Regions from separate parts of the Kumtagia sp. genome, predicted to be linked through region 2. Evidence: predicted binding sites of a transcription regulator. Region 2 holds the regulator's gene; each other region holds the start of a gene.
What was found. The regulator PhoB, encoded in region 2, activates phosphate uptake and scavenging genes when phosphate is short. The targets are predictions, from matches to a motif close to TGTCATNNANCTGTCAT.
Positions count from the first base shown of each region.

Region 1: olsB (l-ornithine N(alpha)-acyltransferase) is a predicted target of PhoB. The motif match lies at 2,355-2,371, and genes of this name have one in related genera.
Region 3: AC5JDC_RS12540 (BtaA family protein) is a predicted target of PhoB. The motif match lies at 2,004-2,020, and genes of this name have one in related genera.

Region 1 covers NZ_JCACER010000021.1:87,846-92,866, forward strand. Annotated here, with positions in the region: gene AC5JDC_RS09150 (alkaline phosphatase D family protein) at 1-941, opposite strand, end outside; gene AC5JDC_RS09155 (MmcQ/YjbR family DNA-binding protein) at 1,060-1,374, opposite strand; gene olsB (l-ornithine N(alpha)-acyltransferase) at 1,409-2,260, opposite strand; gene AC5JDC_RS09165 (response regulator) at 2,446-4,719, opposite strand; gene lspA (signal peptidase II) at 4,824-5,021, opposite strand, start outside.
Region 2 covers NZ_JCACER010000001.1:68,281-73,301, reverse strand. Annotated here, with positions in the region: gene AC5JDC_RS00335 (heme biosynthesis protein HemY) at 1-581, shown strand, start outside; gene AC5JDC_RS00330 (tellurite resistance TerB family protein) at 596-1,075, shown strand; gene AC5JDC_RS00325 (glutamine amidotransferase) at 1,068-1,790, shown strand; gene AC5JDC_RS00320 (hypothetical protein) at 1,800-2,018, opposite strand; gene phoB (phosphate regulon transcriptional regulator PhoB) at 2,102-2,791, opposite strand; gene phoU (phosphate signaling complex protein PhoU) at 2,804-3,511, opposite strand; gene pstB (phosphate ABC transporter ATP-binding protein PstB) at 3,534-4,358, opposite strand; gene pstA (phosphate ABC transporter permease PstA) at 4,374-5,021, opposite strand, start outside.
Region 3 covers NZ_JCACER010000029.1:56,669-61,689, reverse strand. Annotated here, with positions in the region: gene AC5JDC_RS12550 (serine hydrolase domain-containing protein) at 1-31, shown strand, start outside; gene AC5JDC_RS12545 (class I SAM-dependent methyltransferase) at 22-690, opposite strand; gene AC5JDC_RS12540 (BtaA family protein) at 687-1,931, opposite strand; gene AC5JDC_RS12535 (hypothetical protein) at 2,197-2,415, shown strand; gene AC5JDC_RS12530 (J domain-containing protein) at 2,639-3,346, shown strand; gene AC5JDC_RS12525 (N-acetylmuramoyl-L-alanine amidase) at 3,343-4,119, shown strand; gene AC5JDC_RS12520 (hypothetical protein) at 4,244-4,705, opposite strand; gene AC5JDC_RS12515 (lytic transglycosylase domain-containing protein) at 4,707-5,021, shown strand, end outside.

The sequences.
Region 1 (5,021 bases), on a different contig from region 2:
AAGAACACGTCGAGCAGCGGGCCGTAGGCGATTTTGCGGTAGACGCGGCCGGGCTCGGCCGGCTGAAAGCGGATCGGCGTCATCTCGTGAAAGGCGCGCGCGGCGCGCGCGTTAAGCAGCGGCACCGACTTTTCCGTGTAGCGGTCGTCGGCGGAAAGGTCCTTGGAGGCCGACCAGTTGTTGGTCACCTCGTGGTCGTCCCACTGGAAGAAGGTGGGAAGCGCGGCGTTCATGGCGCGCACATGCTCGTCCATGAGATTGTATTTCCACTGGCCGCGGAATTCGTCCAGCGTCTCGGCGACCTTGCGCTTCTCGTCGGTGACGACCTTGTTCACCCACTTCGTGCCGTCCTTCAGCTCCACCTCCTCCTTCAGCGGGCCGTCGGCATAGATCGTGTCGCCGGAGTGCAGGAAGAAGTCGGGCTGATGCTTGAGGATGGTGGCGTAGCTGTACATGCCCTTGTCGTCGATGCCCCAGCCCTGGCCGACCGTGTCGCCGGACCAGGCGAAGCGGACGTTGCGCTTCGAGGCCGGCGCCGTGCGGAAGCGGCCGACGATCGGCTCGGACACGGTATTGATGTCGGAAAGGTCGGCCGCGACCATGCGGTAGAATATCTCCTGGTCGGAGGCGAGGTCGGTCAGCAGGCGCTTCACCGCGAAATCGCTTTCCGGCAGGGCGCCGAGTGGCGGCAGCTTTACGGCGTTGGCGAAGCTTTCGGTGGTGGACACCTCGAACGCGACGCTGGCGGGACGGTCGACGCGGGTCCAGATCATGGCCGAATTGACGTCGACGTCGCCGGACTGCACGCCGTGCGTGAAGCTCGGCCGCTGGTTGGCGCGCGAGTAATAGGGCATGGCCAGACCCGACAGGCCGACCAGGCCGGCCGCTCCGGTGGTCGCCAACAATGCGCGACGGGTGATTTTCTTGCTGACGGGGTTCATGGCTGTCTCCGGATGGCTTTGAACAGGCGCGCGGAAACTCGGGCTTGCGGGTGACAGGCGGGTGTCGCCCCGATGAAACTTCTATGACGCTTCGATGGCGGGGGAAACGCGACTGGCGTCAGCCCCGGCCGGACCGCTTTTTCCGTGTCTGGAACCTGACCGCGCATTCCAGCCGATGCGTGAGTTCCCGATCGGATATGGCGTCCAGGCGTACCAGGATGGCCGGCCAGCCCTTGTAGTGGTCCGTCTCGAAATAGATGTCGGGCGCCGCTTCCATCAGCGCCGGTTTCTCCTCCAGCGGGCACATGACGACGACCGTCCGCGGGTCCTTCACCCGGCAGATCGACTTCTTGCCGACCTTGAGCGAGGGCGTGCCGTAGGAGGTGCTTTCGACGATGCCGGGAAGCGCGGCCGCCGCCTTGCGCAGCCGCACTAAGGCGGGTGCGAGCGTATCCTCCTCGATCGGGTCACGCTGCGAGACGGCCGGGCTCCTGGGTATAGTAGCTGATATAGCGCTGCTGGATTTCCTTGACCGGCAGCACGACGAAGACGTCGACCGTTTCGAAATCCCGGTCGACGACGCAGCCGTCGCCGATGCGCGCGCCGAGCCGCAGATAGCCTTTGATCAGGGGCGGCATGCGCGAGAATGCCGATTTGGCGTTGATCGCCTCGGCCGGCATCAGGTCCATGCCGACGTAGCGGCCGGGCAGGGCGCTGACGTCGAACTCCGGCGTCGCGCGGCAGTTCCGCGCCAGGAAGGACAGCGCTTCGGCATGGGTGGCCGGAAGGCTGCCATGGAAGGAGGCGCAGCCCGCCATCACGTCGATGTCGTGGTGCAGCACATAGGCCCAGATCGCCTGCCACAGCGTCTCGATCGTGCGCTTGGATCGGTATTGCGGCAGCACGCATGAGCGGCCGAGCTCGAGGAAACGCTTGCCCGGATGCCGGCTAATCAATCCTCCGAGATCGAACTCGTCCTCGGAGTAGAAGCCGCCCGCCAGCGCTGCGCCCTCCTCCCTGAGCATCCGGTAGGTGCCGACGATGCGCCTGTGCTCCGGGCCGGGCAGCGACTGGTCGAAGACCAGGATGTGATCGCACACGGCGTCGAAACGGTCGGCATCGCGGCGGTCGAGCACCTGCAGCCGGTTGCTCCCGGCGCCGAGCTCCTCGTAGAAGACGCTATAGCGCACCTCCTGGGCGGCGGCGATCTCGGCATCGTCGCGGGCGAGCCGCGCCTCCAGCGGGCCGATGCGGCCGAGCGTGCGGCCGGCAATGCCGGGCCGGGGCTCCACGCCGGGAACCAGCCCCTTCACGTCCATGGCGACATCGACCGACGGAACAGCTGTTTGCACGGGTGATTCTCCTTCGAACAGCCGGCACGGCTTCGAGATACTGGCGCTGTGCAACAGATGTATGAAAGTACCGTGACGGCTGCACGCGCTCAAGCTCATGGCCGCTGACATTTAGGTTATCTTCGCCGGCTTCGGCCGTCGTTGAGACGGCTTCAGACCATGCGCTGCTCGACGGCATGGACGAGCGCGTCGGGATCGATCGGCTTGGTCACGAAGCCGCTGGCGCCGTGGGCGAGCACGTCGTGGCGGGTCTTTTCCTGGCTGTCCGCCGACAGCACCATGATCGGCACCGGCGGTAGGTCGTTCTCCTCCTCGTGGCGGCGGATCAGGGCTATCGCCTCCAGCCCGTCCATGATCGGCATGTGCAGGTCCATCAGCACGACGTCGTGCCGATCCTTGCGCGGGCTGGTGACGGCTTCGACCGCCGCCTTGCCGTTGCCGACGACCTCGACCCGGTGGCCAGCCTTCTGCAGCGTGGTGCGGGCGAGCAGCGCGTTGATCTCGTTGTCTTCGGCGAGCAGGACGGACAGGCCTGAGAACCGGGCGCTGCGGCCCTTGGCCGGCCTGCGGACGACGGACGCGGGAGCGATGCTGGAGGCGACGGCGGCGCCCGACAGCAGAACGCGCAGCAGCGTCTCGCCGCGCACCGGCCGGGCGAGGAAGGTCACGTAGCCGCTGGCGCGGAAGTCACCCAGCGCGCCTCGGTCGGTCGGCGCGATCAGGGTGATCGCCTGGCTCGAGGAGAAGCCCGCCTGCTTCAGCCGCTTCAGCACGCGCCCGTCCGGCGATTCCAGCGCCGCGTCGACCAGCAGCGCGTCGCAGGGTCCGGCCAGCTCCAGCGCCTGGTCGATCGAATAGGCGACGTCGACGGTGCCGCCATAGGCGCGGATGGTGCGGGCGATCGCGTCGCACTCCACCTCGTTCTTCGACAGGATCACCGAGCGGTGGCCCTCCAGCACCAGGCCGCGCGCCAGGCCGGCAGTCGCCTCCAGCGCCGGGAGCTCGAAGGCGAATTCGGAGCCGAGCCCGTAGTCGCTGGAAACCGTGATCGTGCCGCCCACCGCCTCGACGATGCGGCGCGATATGGCGAGGCCGAGCCCGGCGCCGCCATGGACGCGCGTCGAGCTGGTGTCGGCCTGCTCGAACTCCTCGAAGATGCGGTCCATGTCCTCCTTGCGCAGCCCCGGTCCGGTGTCGGCAACCGCGAAGCGCACCATCTCCATGCCGTCAGGACCGGGCTTCAGCGACACCGTCACCAGCACGCCGCCGGTTTCGGTGAACTTGATCGCGTTGCCAACGAGGTTGAGCAGCACCTGCCGCACCCGGCCGGGATCGGCGGTGATGGTATGCGGCACGTCCGGCGCGACATGGCAGCCGAGGCCGATGCCCTTGGCGAAGGCGCGCGAGGCCAGCAGCTCGACCACGCCCTCGACCGTCTCGCGCGGCGAGATCGGCTGCGGCTCCGGCACGAAGCGTCCGGCCTCGATCTTGGAGAAGTCGAGCAGGTCCTCGATCAGCGCCAGCAGGGCGCTGGCGGAGGTCGACACCGCGCTCACATAGGTCTTCTGCTCGGCCGAGAGATTGGTGTCGGCGAGCAGCTTGGCCATGCCCATGATGCCGTTCATGGGTGTGCGGATCTCGTGGCTCACCGTCGCCAGGAAACGCGACTTGGCGAGGCTCGCATATTCGGCGCGCTCGCGCGCCCCGATCAGCGCGGCCTCGGCCCGCTTGCGCCCGGTGATGTCGCGGGCGATCGCCCGGTGCGACACAGCCGCGCTGGCAAGATCGCGCACCGACAGCTCGATCCAGGAGAACCAGCGCGTTCCGGCGGGCGTATGGATAGACACGTCGGTCGAGCTCAGGCATTCGCCCTCGGCGAAGGCGGCGTCGGGGACCATGCCGACCTCGATGCCGAGATCGGCGAGCCGCATCCCGACCAGCTCGTCCTGCGGCCGCCTGACCAGGTCGGCGAAGACGCGATTGGCATAGACGATGCGTCCGTCGCGATCGCGATGGATGACGAGGTCCCCGAGCGCATCGATGAGGCCGAGAAAATGCTCCTCACTCTCATGCATCTCCCACATGCGGTCGGCGAGGCTTTCGATGCGGGCGGGCGTTGCCGTCTCCGCCGCTTCCGCCTGCGGCCGCCGACGGGTGCCGAGGCCGCGCACCAGCACTGCCAGGCCGACGGCGCCGAGCGCCAGAAAACCCATGACCAGGACGGCCTGGGCATTCAGGAAATAGGCGGCTGCCGCGAGCAGGGGGGCGGCGATGACGATGGCGGTCTGCAGCACGACGAGCTGCGGTTTGGTCGGCAGCGAGCCGGCCAGCGGGTCGACAGGCGCGGCCTGCGGCAGGACCGGCGCTTCGACGCCGCCGTCCATGCTCTTGCCTTCGAGGGTGCTGTGGACGATGGGGGCCGTCATCCGGTTATTCTACTCCGGTGTCGTTCCCGAAGCTTTCTGCAATTCGCTCGCATTTTAGCGTTCCGCCATTTTAAGGGTGCGGCGCGAGCATTTCCGCCGGCCGGTTACGTCTGGCGCCCGCCTGATCCATCGTCCGACGGAGCTTCCTTTCGCGCCTGCCGCCAGGAGAGCAGCTCCTGAAGCACGACCGCGGCGGCGCCGACCGAGATGAAGGCGTCGGCCAGGTTGAAGACCGCGAACGACCAGACCGGGGTATGGAAGAAGATGTAGTCGATGACGTGGCCGTGGATGGCGCGGTCGAT
Region 2 (5,021 bases):
CCGAGGCGGCGATCCGCATGCAGCCGCGCGAGGGTGCGTGGCTGCTGCTCGCCGATATCGAGGAAGCCGAGACCGGCGACGTCGGCAAGGTGCGCCAGCTGCTCGCCAGGGCGGTGCGCGCGCCGCGCGATCCCGCCTGGGTGGCCGACGGCTTCGAGACCGATAAATGGGCGCCGTTCTCGCCGGTCAGCGGACGGCTCGACGCCTTCGAGTGGCGGGTGCCGGTCGAGCGGCTGGGCACGCTGATCGAGGAAGAGAAAGCGCCGGTCGCTCCGGTCGAGCCGCCGGTGCTGGAGGCGCCCGCTCCGGTTCCCGCGCCCGGGCCGGTGGTCGAGGTCCAGGCCGAGCCGGCGCCGCCGAAATCGGTGCCGCCGCCCGCCCCGGAACCGGCGAACGACCGCAAGCCGGCCGAGCCGCAGCCCGCGAAGCCGGCTGCCGTCGCCGGCGTGGTTGCACCGGCGTTTGCAGACACCACATTTGTCGATGATGAAAGCGAACCGACGCAGCCGCCCTTGCCGGACGATCCCGGCGTCGACCCTGACGAGGCCGCCAAGCCCCGGCGGCGCTTCAGCCTGTTCTGATGAGTGACCCCTCGATGCTCGAACGCATGATCTCCTTCCTCAAGGAGCTGCCGCGCAACGGCGGCACCGCCGCGCGCGGCGACGATCCGCGGGTCGCCGCGGCGGCGCTGATGTATCATGTGATGGATGCGGACGGCGTGCGCCAGGACGCCGAGTGGGACCGCATCAAGCAGCTGCTCGGCGAAACCTACCACATTGGCGGGCGCGAGCTCGACGATCTCGTCAATGCCGGCGAGAACGCCGAGCACGAGGCGATCGACCTCTACGCCTTCACCAGCGTGCTTAACCGGCATCTCGACGACGAGGGCCGCATCGCTTTCATCCGGCTGATGTGGGACGTCGTCTATGCCGACGGCGTGCTGCACGAGCTCGAGGACAACACGCTGTGGCGGGTGGCGGAACTGCTCGGCGTCGACGGCCGCGACCGCGTCCTGGCGCGGCAGGACGCGGCACGCAGGGTTCCAGGAGCCAAGGGCACGCCATCGAATGAGTAGGCTGGGGGCGGACGCCGGTCGACCGCGCGTCCTCGTCGTGCTGCATCAGGAAACATCCAGCCCCGGGCGGGTCGGCCACATGCTGATCGAGGCGGGGTTCGAACTCGACGTCCGGCGGCCGCCGCTCGGCGACGCGCTGCCGGAGACGCTTGTCCACCATGCCGGCGCCGTTGTCTTCGGCGGGCCGATGAGTGCCAACGATCCCGAGGATTTCGTCAGGCGCGAGACCGACTGGCTGGCCGTGCCGCTGAAGGAGAACCGTCCCTTTCTCGGCATCTGCCTCGGCGCGCAGATGCTGGTCAACCATCTCGGCGGCAAGGTCGAAGGCCACCGCGACGGGCTGGTCGAGATCGGCTGGTATCCGCTCAAGGCCACCGACGACGGCAGGAAACTGATGCACTGGCCGGAGATGGTCTACCAGTTCCACCGCGAGGGCTTTTCGCTGCCTTCCGGCGCCTCGCTGCTGGCCACCGCCGAGCACTATCCCAACCAGGCCTTCCGCTACGGCGACAACGCCTGGGGCATCCAGTTCCATGCCGAGCTGACGCGGGTGATGATGCACCGCTGGGTGGTGCGCGGCGCGCACCGCTTCGAGCTGCCGGGCGCGCAGCCCGGCCGCGACCATCTCGGCGGCCGCATGATCTGGGACATGCACCTCAAGCGCTGGCTGGCGGAATTTCTCGAAACGGTGTTCGGAAAACCGGAGGTCGGCTGACCGCGAGCCTCAATGCTCGGTCAGCGCCTCGTTGAGCAGGTCGAGATCGACGTAGAAATAGCGCACCAGGCAGAGCTGGACCTCTTCGGCGTCGAAGCCGTGGCTCCTCAGATAGGAGACCGATTCGTAGATCGCCCGCCGGTCGACGAGCTTGGTCTTGATGCCGCCCTGCGCCTCGATGAAGGCGTCCATCTCGGCAATGTTCCGGTGCTTTGAAAGTGTCTGCATGTGTGCCCCCACATCACACGCACAAGTTTAGCGAATTGTGGATAACAAAATACTAACGATTGCGCGAGCGGTTCGTTGGGGGGCTATTCGTCGCTGATGGCGTAGCCGGCGCCGCGCACGGTGCGGATGACGTCCGGCATCCGTCCGTTGTTCACCGCCTTGCGCAGCCGTCCGACATGCACGTCGACCGTGCGCTCGTCGATATAGATCGTCTCGCCCCAGACGTTGTCGAGGAGCTGTCCGCGCGAAAACACCCGGCCGGGATGCCGCATCATGAATTCGAGCAGGCGGAACTCGGTCGGGCCGAGCCTGATCTCGCTTTTCTTGCGGTAGACGCGATGCGATTCGCGGTCGAGCACGATGTCGCCGACCTTGAGCACGGAGGACAGCACCTCCGGCTTGGCGCGCCGCAGCAGCGCCTTCACCCGCGCCACGAATTCCGGCGTCGAGAACGGCTTGACCAGGTAATCGTCGGCGCCGGTGGCCAGGCCGCGGACCCGGTCGCTCTCCTCGCCGCGCGCCGTCAGCATGATGATCGGCAGGCGCTCGGTCTCCGGCCGCATCCTCAGCCGCCGGCACAGCTCGATGCCGGAGAGCGCCGGCAGCATCCAGTCGAGCACCAGCAGGTCCGGCACGTTCTCCTGCAGCCGGATCTCGGCCTCGTCGCCGCGCGCGACGACCTCGACCTGGTAGCCTTCGGTCTCCAGGTTGTAGCGCAGGAGCACGCCCAGCGGCTCCTCGTCCTCAACCACCATGATTTTTGGAGCGATCATCGCGCCTCGCTTCTACTCGGCCAGCACGGTCGTCGCCGTCTCGTCCTGCTTCGGCCGGTTGGCCGGAAGCTGCGAGCCGGTCAGCACATAATAGGCGTTCTCGGCGATGTTGGTCATATGGTCGCCGATGCGCTCGAGATTCTTGGCGCAGAACAGGAGATGCGTGCAGGCGGTGATGTTGCGCGGATCCTCCATCATGTAGGTGAGGAGCTCGCGGAACACCGAGGTGTATTTGAGGTCGATCTTCTCGTCGTCGACGCGAAGCGTCCGCAGGTCCTCGGGCTTGCGCGCCGCATAGGCGGCGATCACGCCCTTGATCTGCGCCAGCACCAGCGTCGCCATGTCGTCGATGCCGTGCGACAGGCCGCGCGGCGTCGAGCCCTCGCCGACCGCGCCGACGCGCTTGGCGACGTTCTTGGCGAGGTCGCCGATGCGCTCCAGGTCGCCGGCCATGCGGATGGCGCCGAGCACGGCGCGCAGGTCCTGCGCCATCGGCTGGCGCTTGGCGATCAGCGTGATGGCGCTGTCGTCGATCTCGCGCTGCTTGGCGTCCATCACGGCGTCTTCCGAGATGATGCGCTGCGCCGCCGCCGCGTCGGTATGGAGCAGCGCGCGGATCGCATCGCGGACCATCGAGGCCGCCAGGTCCGACATCTCGCGGATCAGCTTGTCGATGTGCTCGAGATCCTGGTCGAAGGAGGAGACGGTATGTTCGCCCATTGCAGCTTTCCTCAATACCCACTCAGCCGAAGCGGCCGGTGATGTAGTCCTGCGTGCGCTTGTCGTCGGGATTGGTGAACATCTTGTCGGTCGCCCCCTCCTCGACGAGATAGCCCAGATGGAACATGGCGGTGCGCTGCGACACGCGCGCCGCCTGCTGCATGGAATGGGTCACGATGACGATGGTGTAGTTCTGCTTGAGCTCGTCGATGAGCTCCTCGACCTTGGCCGTGGCGATCGGGTCGAGCGCCGAGCACGGCTCGTCCATCAGGATCACTTCCGGCGACACGGCGATGGCGCGGGCGATGCACAGGCGCTGCTGCTGGCCGCCGGAAAGCCCGGTGCCGGGCTCGTTCAACCGGTCCTTGGCCTCGTTCCACAGCGCCGCCTTCTTGAGGCTCGACTCGACGATCTGGTCCAGTTCGGACTTGTTCTTGGCGAGCCCGTGGATCTTCGGTCCGTAGGCGACGTTCTCGTAGATCGACTTGGGGAACGGGTTGGGCTTCTGGAACACCATGCCGACGCGGGCGCGCAGCTCGACCACGTCGATCTTCGGGTCGTAGACGTCCTCACCGTCAAGCGTGATCTTGCCAGTCACGCGGGCCGAGTCGATGGTGTCGTTCATGCGGTTGAGGCAGCGCAGGAAGGTCGACTTGCCGCAGCCCGACGGGCCGATCAGCGCCGTCACCTGGTTCTGCCGGACGTCGAGGTCGACGTCGAACAGCGCCTGCTTGTCGCCGTAGAAGACGCCGACCTTGCGGCCCTGCATCTTGATCACTTCGTTGGGCTTCGCAGTCATACCGCCGCTCACCGCCTCTTCGAGTTTCTCTTGGCTCATGATGTTCATGATATCTGCCCCCGTCTACCAGCGTCTTTCGAATCGCCGGCGCAGCACGATTGCGGTGATGTTCATCGCCATGAGGAACACCAGCAGGATGATGATGGCGCCGGACATGCGCTCGACGAAGGCGCGTTCGGCCTCGTTCGCCCACATGTAGATCTGCACCGGCAGCGCCGTGGCCGGATCGAGCGGCGTCTTCGGATAGTCGGCGACGAAGGCCACCATGCCGATCAGCAGCAGCGGCGCGGTCTCGCCGAGCGCGCGGGCGAGCCCGATGATCGTGCCCGTCAGGATGCCGGGCGTGGCCAGCGGCAGCACGTGCTGGAACACGGTCTGCGTCTTGGAGGCGCCGAGCCCGAGCGCGGCCGAGCGGATCGACGGCGGCACCGCGGCCAGCGCGGCGCGCGTCGCGATGATGATGGTGGGCAGCGTCATCAGCGTCAGCACCAGGCCGCCGACCAGGGCAGCCGAGCGCGGCAGGCCGAGGAAGTTGATGAAGACGGCGAGGCCGAGCAGGCCGAACACGATCGACGGGACCGCGGCCAGGTTGTTGATGTTGACCTCGATGATGTCGGTGAGCCGCGTCTTCTTGGCGAATTCCTCGAGGTAGATCGAGGCGGCGACGCCGATCGGCAGCGCCAGCAGCAGCACGATCGCCATCATGTAGAG
Region 3 (5,021 bases), on a different contig from region 2:
CGCTCTGGCGAAGGTTTTGGGTCAGGACTGAAAGGACGGCCGAGGTCCCGCCACGGCGTGCCAGGCATAGCCGCGGTACCAGCGCTCGAAGCGCAGCGGCCGGCCGGCAGCCCCGGCCTGGCTGCGCAGTTCGGCCTCCAGCGAAGCCCGCGGCGTCACGTGGTACTTTGCCAGCCACGCGTGGAGTGTACTGCGGGACCAGCCGGGCAGGCGCTCCTGTTGGCCGAAATCGACGATGTGCAGCGAACCGTGTGGCGACAGCGCCCGCAAGGCCGCCGCTATCGCCCCTTCCCAGTCGGGAATCATCGACAGCGCGTAGGAAATGAAGACGCGGTCGAACGTCTCTTCGCCGAACAGATTCTTTGCGTCGAAGGCAGTGGCATCACCACGCGCCAGCGTCGCCCGGCCCGCGATGCCTTTTCTCGCGAGATTGCCGGCGGCGGTCTCCAGCATGGCGGCGGAGATGTCGAGGCCGAACAGCCTCGCCTCCGGATGGCGCCGGCCGGCGAGGATCAGATTGCGCCCCGTGCCGCAGCCGAGCTCCAGCACGGAGCCGCCTTGCGGCACGCCGAGCCCGGCGATCATCCCGTCGCGGCCGAGCAGATAGTATTTGCGGGTCAGGTCGTAGACATGGCGCTGCAGCCGGTAGTTCCGGTCCATCAGCGCCGCATGGCCGCCGACGGCGCTCATCTGTCCTTCAGCACGTAGAGATGGAAGCCGCCATAGATGGCCGAACGGTCGCGCGCCGAAAAGTCCAGCGACTCCTCCTGGCGGTAGTCCCAGTGGTCGAGGATGCTCTGCGATACTCGGCCGGGGAGAATGCTGGGCTCGGCGGCGGTGCGGAAGATCACGCGGGCGCCGGCAGCCGCGGTGCGGGTGATCTCGGTCCAGAGCGTGTTGAGCTGGCCGTCCGTCATCCAGTCCTGCGCGTCGAGCAGCACGTAGCGATCGACGGAGCCGGCCGGCTTTCGCGCCAGGAGTTCGGCGACATTGGCATGGCGGATGCTGACGCTGGGCGCGTTGGCACGGATCGTGGCGTAGCTGGCGCGGTCGAGATAGGCGGGCAGGGCACCTTCGCCTTCCCGGGGATAGCGGCGGGCAAAGGCCTGCCAGGCGAAATAATTGTCGGCCAGCGGGAAATCGCAGGCGAGCTTTTCCAACCGCGCCTTCAGCACGCTCGCCATGGTGCCGTCTCCTGACGTCACCAGGGAATCGTATTGCGCCGGCGGGATGCCGAGCCCGAACAGCGACGCCTTCTGCGCCGTCGCCCAGCGCAGCAGCGGTTTTCCAAAGACCGGCGCCAGCTCGTCTTCAAAAAAGCGGCGCTGCTCGTCGAGGCTCTTCGCTTCGGTCAGCCTGCAGGGGTCGACGCCGTGCAGCCGGGCGGCGAGATGGCCGGTGGCGATGAACCAGCCGAGCAGGCCGGTGCGGTAGAAATCGCGCTGAAACACGTCGATGCGGCGGCCGCGCAACCGGCGGCGCTCCCAGTAGCGGCGCGAGCTTTCGTCCAGGTGCGGCGCGATGAAGCGGTCGTAGGCGAGGCTGTTGTGGCGGTTGCCGGGCTCGCCGAAGAAGCGATGGAAATCGGCGTAGGAGGGCAGGTGGGCGAGCGCCGCGAGCTTCAGGCGGTTGAGGGCGACATGCGCCGGGTTGAGGTCGACCGCCTCGATAGCCGCCGGCGAGCGGGTGAGATAGGCCAGCACGTTGCAGCCGCCGGAAGCGATGGTGACGACGCGATGGCCTTCGCCCAGCTGCATCGCTTCCATGTCGACGTCCGGGTCCTCCCAGATCTGCGGATAGACCAGTCCGGAGAACAGCAACGTGAACAGCCGCTCCGACAGGCCGGCGCGGGAGAGCGCACGGTGCTGATAGACGGCCTGCTTCAGGCGCGCATTGCCGCGCAGGAGAGGGGTTGCGGAAGGACCGGTCATGAGCGGCGCGAATCCCGTTGGCGTATTCCGCAAGCGGGTAGCGCGACGCCATGACGGAGCGGTGACGCGGTGATGACGCTGCCGTGACAGGCTCGCGATGGGGAGACGCCCGGATAGTGGACCGGCGGAATCGATCACACAGTCGTGCGGCGAGAACTGCGATTATCACGTATTGTTTACGGCCGTCGTCATACGTGAAGAAACGTTAGAGGGCCTCCCGTCATTTCTCCCGCGTCTGCCTTGCCGAATGACGAAGGAGTCCATGATGAAGAAGCTCGTACTCGCCTCAGCCGCCGCGATCGGCCTGCTTGGCCTCGCGGCCTGCAGCGACAGCGCCGACAACACGACGACGCAGAGCACGACGCCGCCGCCAGCGACCGACAACACGACAACGCCGAATGCGGCACCTGCGCCGCAGACCGGCACGGGCGGCGACACCCAGGGAAGCCCGCCGGCCCAGCCTGCGCCGGCACCGGCCCAGTAACGTCCGTTTCATTTGAAGAAGCCGCGCGGCCATCCTGGTCGCGCGGCTTTGCCATGCCCCGTTTTGGCGAAGGGCAGCCTTGAGCCTGCCGACGGAATCGCCCGAAAAGCCGCTGTTCCGTGGCCGAGAATCGCTTGAGCCACGCCCCTCTCATGCCGAAACTTCACCAGATCGTTGCCGATCAAGCCTCGCCAAGCACGAAGGCCTTGGCTATGAAGCGGCCATGTCGATATGGGAGCGCATCGGAGAATTCGTCAGCAAGGCGGGCGCCGGTGTGTCCGACCTCGCCGAGGCGTTGCGCGTCGTCTTCGGCGGCGACCCGGAACTGCGTCGGCGCGTCGCCTTCTCCGTCGCCATGATCGCCCTGTCGGCGAAGATGGCCAAGGCGGACGGCGTGGTCACGCAGGACGAGGTGCGCGCCTTCCAGCAGATATTCTCGGTCCCGCCCGCCGAGGCGCGCAATGTCGCGCGGCTTTATGATCTGGCGCAGGCCGACATCGCCGGCTTCGAGGCCTATGCGGAGAAGATGGCGCGACTTTGCGGCTCCGGACGGCCGAACTGCGCCATGCTCGAGGACATCCTCGACGGACTGTTCCACATCGCCAAGGCGGACGGCCTGCTGCATGAGCGCGAGAGCCTGTACCTGCGGCGGGTCGCCGAGATTTTCGAGATCGGCGAGGAGCATTACCGCACCATCCTGGCCCGCCACGTCGACATCGGCCTGGCCGATCCCTACGCGGTGCTCGGCATCGCTCGCGGCCGGCCGTTCGATGAAGTGCGTCGCCGCTATCGCAAGCTGGTGGCAGACAACCACCCCGACCGGCTGATCGGTCGCGGGCTGCCGGCCGAGTTCATCGCGCTTGCCACGACGCGGCTTGCCACCATCAACACCGCCTACGAGATGATCGAACGCGGCATGCGCCAGCTATGAGCGGCTTTGCCCCCGACCAGCCCGGTGCAATGGTCAGGGCCTCGCCGAATTTCGGGCCCCGACGCGAGGGATTTCGGCCAGAAATCATTCTGCTCCATTATACCGGCATGACGACCGGGGCGGGGGCCGAGGACTGGCTGTGCAATCCGGCAAGCGAGGTGTCTTCGCACTATCTCGTTCATGAGGACGGCCGGATCGTGCAGATGGTGCGCGAGAGCGACCGTGCGTGGCATGCCGGACAGAGTTCCTGGCGCGGCGTGACCGACATCAACTCGCAGTCGATCGGCATCGAGGTCGTCAATCCGGGCCCGCTGGCTGGTCACCCGCCGTTTCCCCCGAGGCAGATCGCCGCGGTGATCTCGCTCTGCCAAGGTATTGTCGCGCGCCATCGGATCCGCCCGGAAATGGTTCTCGGCCATTCCGACGTGGCCCCGGGGCGCAAGATCGACCCGGGCGAACGGTTTCCGTGGCGCGCGCTCGCCCGTGCCGGGGTGGGCCATTTCGTCGCGCCGGCGCGGCATCGGCGCGGCGCAGCGCTGCAGCCCGGCGACGAGGGCCAGGAGGTCACGCGGCTGCAGGCGATGCTTGCTTCCTATGGATATGGACTGGAGACCGGCGGCACTTACGACGGCGCCACAAAGACCGTGGTTTCGGCCTTTCAGTTGCATTTCCGGCCGAAAAAAGTCGATGGAATCGCCGACCGGGCGACGCGGGAAACCCTTCAGCGGCTGCTTGCCGCATTGCCCTCACGAGTCGGAGAGTGGGCTGCTTGACGTAGCGGAAGGCTGCTGCTGCTCGACCTTCGGTTGACATGCACTGTAACAAAAAGTGAATGCCTGGGCCATTTTCGCCCCAAACTTCACCAGCAAACGGCCGGTCATACCCGCCGGCCAGCTGTCACCGCAGGCTTGAGACTACACCGACCGGGCGCTTCCGCCCCGTCGTCAGCGAACAGGAACTGATGAAAAAGCCGATCTTCTTGACGGTGGCGCTTGCCGCCGCCCTGACCTCTTTTGCCGCCAACGCGGCTGAGTTCCCCAACATCCCGCGCACGCCACTGTTTTCCACGCAGAAAGCTGCCGCAACCACGGAGAAGGCGAAGCCGGGCGCCAAAACGACGAGGAAATCCGCGACGAAGGCTGCCGCTACTTCGAAGGCTGCTCCGGCGAAGAAGCCTGCCATTGCCCGGACTCCGCTGTTTACGACCAAGAAAACCGGGACTGAGACGACAAAGGCCACCGGCAGCGCGGTCAAGCCGAACGCCAAAGCGGCGGCAAAGACCTTGAAGGCCGGCAAGGCATCGAATGCGAAGCGCAAGACGGCGAGGCTGGATACCAGGAATGCGAAGCGGAGCGCCAAGGTGAGCCGCCGGAAAGCCAAGTCGGGCGGCATCACGGTGACCGAAACCACCGTCGAGGTGAAGACCGCGTCCGGCTACCCGGTCAAGCCGGATACGCTGTCGGCAGCGAAGTCAGGCAGGCCGTATCACGCGGTGATCGCCCGCTACGCCGCCGAATACGGCGTGCCGGTCTCGCTCGCCCATGCAGTGATCAGCGTGGAAAGCAACTACCAGCCGAACTCGACCGGCTCCGCAGGCGAGGTCGGGCTGATGCAGATCAAGCCGGCCACCGCCCGTGGCCTGGGCTACAGCGGCTCGGTTGCGGCTCTCTACAAT